Regions from separate parts of the Achromobacter sp. 46006 genome, predicted to be linked through region 3. Evidence: predicted binding sites of a transcription regulator. Region 3 holds the regulator's gene; each other region holds the start of a gene.
The links. The regulator NrdR, encoded in region 3, represses ribonucleotide reductase genes. The targets are predictions, from matches to a motif close to CACNANATNTNGTG.
Positions count from the first base shown of each region.

Region 1: AC6LKG_RS15025 (ribonucleoside-diphosphate reductase subunit alpha) is a predicted target of NrdR. The motif match lies at 1,338-1,351, and genes of this name have one in related genera.
Region 2: AC6LKG_RS25835 (ribonucleoside triphosphate reductase) is a predicted target of NrdR. The motif match lies at 711-724, and genes of this name have one in related genera.

Region 1 is NZ_JCBANN010000028.1:34,987-37,251, forward strand. It holds gene AC6LKG_RS15025 (ribonucleoside-diphosphate reductase subunit alpha) at 1-1,193, opposite strand, end outside; gene AC6LKG_RS15030 (indolepyruvate ferredoxin oxidoreductase family protein) at 1,499-2,265, opposite strand, start outside.
Region 2 is NZ_JCBANN010000104.1:19-2,283, forward strand. It holds gene AC6LKG_RS25830 (DUF3325 domain-containing protein) at 241-591, shown strand; gene AC6LKG_RS25835 (ribonucleoside triphosphate reductase) at 731-2,265, shown strand, end outside.
Region 3 is NZ_JCBANN010000008.1:5,321-7,585, forward strand. It holds gene glyA (serine hydroxymethyltransferase) at 1-823, shown strand, start outside; gene nrdR (transcriptional regulator NrdR) at 1,036-1,515, shown strand; gene AC6LKG_RS06500 (GlxA family transcriptional regulator) at 1,604-2,265, opposite strand, start outside.

The DNA.
Region 1 (2,265 bases), on a different contig from region 3:
TTGGCCAGCAGCGCGTTTTCCTTGATGGCGTCGTAGATGCCTTCCAGGTCGTCGGAGACGGTGGTCAGGTAGCACGACGACAGTTGCGAGTGCAGGGTGCCCGAGTTGAACAGCGTCGGCGTCGAACTCATGAAGTCGAATGACGACAGGATTTCGTAGAACTCGATGGCGCGGGCTTCGCGGTCGGCTTCGCGCAGCGCCAGGCCCATGGCCACGCGCATGAAGAACACCTGCGGCAGTTCGATGCGGGTGCCGCGGATGTGCAGGAAGTAGCGGTCGTACAGGGTTTGCAGGCCGAGGTAGCCGAACTGCAGGTCGCGCTTGGCGTTCAGCGCCTTGCCCAGCTTGGTCAGGTCATAGCTGGCCAGGTCGGGCGACAGCAGGCCGCCTTCGATGCCGCGGGCGATGAAGGTGGGGAAGTATTCGGCGTAGCGGGCAGCCATGCCGTCCTGCGAGACTTCCTCGCCCAGCACTTCCTTGCGGATCGTGTGCAGCAGCAGGCGGGCGGTGACCTGGCTGTAGGCCGGGTCCTTCTCGACCAGCGCGCGCGCCGACAGGATGGCGGACTTGAACACTTCGTCGACGGGGATGCCGTCGTACAGGTTCTTGACCGTTTCCTTCAGGATGGCTTCGGAGTCGATGAACTCGGCCAGGCCTTCACCGGCGGCGACGATGGTGGCGCGCAGTTCGGCGATGTCCAGCGGACGGCGGACACCCGCGTCCGTGACGTGCAGCACATGTTCCTGCGGCGCGGCGTCGGTCTTTTGCTGGCCTTCGGCGGCCGCGGCGGCGGCGCGTTCCTGGGTGCGCTTTTCGCGATAGAGCACATAGGCGCGGGCGACGTCGTGCTGGCCCGAACGCATGAGGGCCAGTTCGACCTGGTCCTGCACGTCTTCGATATGGAAGGTGCCGCCACCCGGGCGGTTGCGCACCAGCGCGTTGACGGCCTGGGTGGTCAGTTGTTCAACCAGCTCGCGCACGCGGGCCGAGGCCGCGCCCTGGCCGCCGTTGACGGCCAGGAAGGCCTTGGTCATGGCGATGGCGATCTTGCCGGGTTCGAACCCGACCACCGAGCCATTGCGGCGGATGATGTTGTAGCTGGCCCATTGCCCGCCGTTGGCGTCGGCCGGGGAATCGGATTGAGAGGGCGGCACGGCCGAGGGCCGGGTCACAGAGGCGATCGTAGTCTGCATGGAAGCTCCTGTGCGAAAAGCGCGTAGATAGCGACATGACGACGTCATGTCAGGTACGAAATCTGGATCTTATTGAGGGGGGTCGCAACGCTTGGACGGACGAATCCGTGTGGCGTGGCCGACGAGTATCAGCGGTTAGGCGACCACAACATGTAGTGTAGCACCCCTCGTTGGACACTAATTCTAGTGATCGAGTACGACAGCTACAAGAAGAAGATAGGATCAGGTTCCCAAAACATTGTTACTAAATGCACTGGGCGCGCCTAGCAAGGCGCGCCCAGGAGAATGCCGCTCAGCGCGAGTGTTTATGCGGTTTTCCGCAGGGGTACATCGCGCGGGGCAGGCGCCGTATAGCTTTGCATCAAGCGGGCCAGCTCCGTCCTGTACTTGTCGACGTTGGCGGCCTTCACATGGCCAAAGCCGCGGATGGTTTCTGCAAGGGCCGCGATTGTAGCCGCTTGCGCCAGGTTGTCGCGATTCAACCCTGCCAGCAACTGATCTATGGTCTGGCGGTACTCGCCCACCAGTGCGCGTTCCATCTTGCGCTCGGCGGTGTGGCCGAACGGATCGAACCAGGTGCCGCGCAGGCGCTTGAATCGGGTCAGCAGCTTGAGCGCGGTCATGGTGCGCGGGCCCAGCGTGATCTTGCGCGGCACGCCGGTGCGCGGGTCCTTGCGCGCGAAGATCGGCGGCGCCATGTGGAAGCGCAGGCTGTAGTCGCCTTCGAACTGGCCCTTGAGCTGGGCCTGGAAGGCTTCGCCGGTATAGAGGCGGGCGACTTCGTATTCGTCCTTGTAGGCCATCAGCTTGAACAGGCCGCGCGCCACCGCCATGGCCAGGCGCGGCGTCCTGGCGTCGGGCGCCAGCTCGCGTTCGCGCGCGGCGACGCGCTCGACCACGTCGCGATAGGCCTGGGCGTAGGCGGCGTCCTGGTAAGCGGTCAGGTCCTCGACGCGGCGCGCCACGGCGCGCTCGAACGTTTCCGGCACATGCAGTTGCACCACCTGGGCGCGCGGGCGCAGCGCGCCGTCCAGCGCGTCGGGCTGGTGCGCGGCCAGGCGGCCGCTGTCGA
Region 2 (2,265 bases), on a different contig from region 3:
GCGTATTTTTTTAGAAGCAGAAGGTGGCATAGGAGATTGCCGAACTAGTCTGGTGGGCTGGGAGTTGTGTATAAGAGACACCTCGACCGCCACGGGCGCATTGCTGCGCCTGCGCCCGCCCGGCGGCGTCGACGGCGCAGCCGCGGGCCTCGCGGCCGGCTGGGCCGCGCTACGATTGTGGGAGAAACCGTTGTCGGCCCCACCGCCGCACAATGCGCGCCCATCCCAGGAAGCCACGGCATGAACCTCAACGACCTCTTCGCCATCGCCATGGCGCTGCTGCTGACCTATGCCGGCATGGCCTGCCTCAGCCTGGCGATGCCGCGCCACTACGACCAGGTGTGGGGCCGCGATCGCTCCGCCGGCCATTCGCGCGTGCTGCGCGCCGCCGGCGTCCTGCTGTTGCTGCTGGCGCTGCTGCCCTGCGTCGGCCTGTGGGGCAACACCGTGGGCGTGGTGGCCTGGTTGGGCTGGCTGTCTGCCGGCGCCCTGCTGTGGGTCGGCATGCTGTCGTGGTCGCCGCGCCCGGCGATGCGCACCGCCGCGCTGGCGGTGGTGATCTCGATCGCCGGGGTCGGCTTTGGCTTCTAGGGGCGTATTGCGCCCGCGCCGGGCCGGCCGGCGCCATTTGACCGGCATCAAGCCAGCCTGACAAACGGCTCGGCAAGCGCGTTTTCAACACCATAGGTAGTGGTAGAGTTTTTCCACCCCACAACATATGGTGCCAGCGATGCAACTCCAACACATCCTCAAGCGCGACGGCCGGGTCGTCGCATTCGACCGCGCCAAGATCGCGGCGGCCATCGCCGCCGCCGGCCGCGGCACCGGAGAACTGGACGCCGACGTGGCCCAGGCGCTGACCGGCGCGGTGATCGAGTCGCTAGCCGCCGAAGGCAACGTCTGCCCCGGCGTGGAGACCATCCAGAACCAGGTCGAGGAAACGCTGGTCAAGGCCGGCTACTGGCGCACCGCCCGCGCCTACATCGTCTACCGCGAACAGCACGCCCGCCTGCGCGCGCTGCGCCATACGCTGGTGGACGTCGAAAGCGCCATGGAGGAATACCTGGAACAGCGCGACTGGCGCGTCAACGCCAACGCCAACCAGGGCTACAGCCTGGGCGGCCTGATCCTGAACGTGGCCGGCAAGGTCACCGCCAACTACTGGCTGTCCAACGTCTTCACGCCCGAGGCGGGCCAGGCCCACCGCGACGGCGACATCCACATCCACGACCTCGACATGCTCAGCGGCTACTGCGCCGGCTGGTCGCTGCGCCAACTGCTGACCGAGGGCTTCAACGGCATCCCCGGCAAGATCGAGGCCACGCCGCCGCGCCACATGTCGGCGGCCATCGGCCAGATCGTCAACTTCCTGGGCACGCTGCAGAACGAATGGGCCGGCGCCCAGGCCTTCAGCTCGTTCGACACCTACATGGCGCCCTTCATCCGCCGCGACGCGATGACCTACGCCGAGGTCAAGCAAAGCATGCAGGAGCTGATCTACAACCTGAACGTGCCGAGCCGCTGGGGCACCCAGACGCCGTTCACCAACCTGACCTTCGACTGGACCTGCCCGGCCGACCTGCGCGAACAGATCCCCTACGTCGGCGGCGAGGAAATGCCGTTCGCCTATGGCGACCTGCAGGCCGAGATGGACATGATCAACCGCGCCTACATCGAGGTGATGATGGCCGGCGACGCCAAGGGGCGCGTGTTCACCTTCCCGATTCCCACCTACAACATCACGCCCGACTTCGACTGGGACCACCCCAATACCGAGCGCCTGTTCGAGATGACCGCGCGCTACGGCCTGCCGTACTTCCAGAACTTCCTCAATTCCGACCTGGAGCCGCACATGGTGCGCTCCATGTGCTGCCGCCTGCAACTGGACCTGCGCGAGCTGCTCAAGCGCGGCAACGGCCTGTTCGGCTCGGCCGAGCAGACCGGCTCGGTGGGCGTGGTGACGATCAATTGCGCCCGCCTGGGCCACACCTGCCGCGGCGACGAGGCCGCGCTGATGGCGCGCCTGGATCACCTGCTGGGCCTGGGCCGCGACGTGCTGGAAACCAAGCGCAAGGTGGTGCAGCGCTACATCGACCAAGGGCTGTACCCGTACACGCGGCGCTACCTGGGCACGCTGCGCAACCACTTCAGCACGCTGGGCGTGAACGGCATCAACGAGATGATCCGCAACTTCAGCGACGACGCCGACGACGTCACCACGCCGGCCGGCCACGCGCTGGCGGTGCGCCTGCTGGACCGGGTGCG
Region 3 (2,265 bases):
CTCGTACGGCCTGGACGAAAACGAAGTCCTGAACTACGCCCAGGTCGAGCAACTGGCCAAGGAACACAAGCCCAAGCTGATCGTCGCCGGTGCCTCGGCCTACGCCCTGCACATCGACTTCGAGCGCATGGCACGCATCGCCCACGACAACGGCGCGCTGTTCATGGTCGACATCGCCCACTACGCCGGCCTGGTGGCCGGTGGCGCCTACCCCAACCCGGTGCCGCACGCCGACTTCGTCACCTCGACCACGCACAAGTCGCTGCGCGGCCCGCGCGGCGGCGTCATCATGATGAAGGCCGAATTCGAAAAGGCCGTCAATTCGGCCATCTTCCCCGGCATCCAGGGCGGTCCGCTGATGCACGTCATCGCCGGCAAGGCCGTGGCCTTCAAGGAAGCGCTGGAACCCGAATTCAAGACCTACGCGCAGCAAGTGGTCAAGAACGCCAAGGTGCTGGCCGACACGCTGGTCAAGCGTGGCCTGCGCATCGTTTCGGGCCGCACCGAAAGCCACGTCATGCTGGTTGACCTGCGCTCCAAGGGCATAACCGGCAAGGAAGCCGAAGCCGTGCTGGGCCAGGCCCACATCACGGTCAACAAGAACGCCATCCCGAACGATCCGGAAAAGCCCTTCGTGACCAGCGGCATCCGCCTGGGCACGCCTGCCATGACGACCCGCGGCTTCACCGAAGCCGAGGCCGAGCTGACCGCCAACCTGATCGCCGACGTGCTGGACAACCCGCGCGACGAGGCCAACATCGCCGCCGTGCGCGCCAAGGTCAACGAACTGACCTCGCGCCTGCCGGTGTACGGCCGCAAGTAATGCCGCAACGGCGACGGGTCCAATCCGCTCGCGCGTGACAAGGACGGCCCCGAGAGGGGCCGTCCTTTTGCTTTAGGGCCGATGGCGCTTGCGTGCGCGTGGCCTTCGTGGCGAAAATATTAGGGACGAATTTGTCATGATCGACACGGGCGGGCAGTCGCATCGTTACAATATGGGCGAATTATTGCTTTCCGTGTTTTCAGGGATCACACATGCGGTGTCCATTTTGCGGCAACTCCGAAACGCAGGTCGTCGACAGCCGTGTCTCGGAAGAGGGCGACGCGATCCGCCGCCGGCGCCGCTGCCAATCCTGTGACAAGCGCTTCACCACGTATGAGCGGGTGGAGTTGGCGCTGCCGTCCGTGGTCAAGCGCAATGGCAGCCGCAGCGACTACGATCCCGCCAAGCTGCGCGCCAGCCTGAGCCTGGCGCTGCGCAAGCGTCCGGTCAGCACCGAGGACGTGGACGCGGCCGTGGCCCGCATCGAGGAACAACTGCTGGCCAGCGGCCTGCGCGAAGTGGCCTCCGGGCACATCGGCGAGCTGGTCATGAACGAACTGCGCAAGCTCGACAAGGTGGCCTACGTGCGCTTTGCCTCGGTCTACAAGAGCTTCGAGGACATTGGCGAATTCGTCGAGGCGATTCGCGAGATGCAAGGGCCGGTGCTGCCCGGCAAGCTGCGCAAGGAATGATGCCGCCGCGCGGGTCGGCCTATCGCAGCCCGGCCTGATCCGCAGGCGGCCGCGGTGGCGCTACCGGCGGCTTGCCGCCCGGCGCGCGCTACGGCGCTACCGTTCGCGCCATGCTGGGCGTCAACGGCTGGAACCTGCGCCACACGCGGCGCAGGTGCTGGGCCGAGCCGAAGCCCGATTTCTCCGCCACCAACTCCAGGTTCAAGCGCGTTTCGCGCAGCATGTCGCGCGCCAGCGCCACGCGTATCTGATACAGGTAGTCCATCGGCGTGCAGCCGGCGTGCTCGCGGAATAGCCGCGTCAGGTGGCGCGCGCTGGTGTGGGCCTGCTCGGCCAGCGACTGCGCCGACCACGGCGCCGCCGGGTTGCGCACCACCGCGTCCTGCACGCGGTGCACGCCCGGATGCATGTGGTTGCGGTGTTCCAGCCAGGGCGACAGCGCCGAGTCGGTGCCGGCGCGGCGTTGGTACACCACCATGTCGCGCGCCACTTCGCTGGCCACGCGCGGGCCGCAATGGCGCGACACCATGTGCAACGCCAGGTCGATGCCAGCGGTGATGCCGGCGCTGCTGACCAGGTTGCCGTCTTCCACGAAGATGCGGTTGTCGTGCAGCCGGGCGCTGGGATCCAGGTCGGCCAGTTGCGCCAGGCAGCTATGGTGGGTGGTGCATTCGCGCTGGCGCGTCAGGCCTGCCGCCGCGGCGAACAGGGCGCCGGCGCAGACCGTCATCAGCGTGAAGCCGTCGGCGG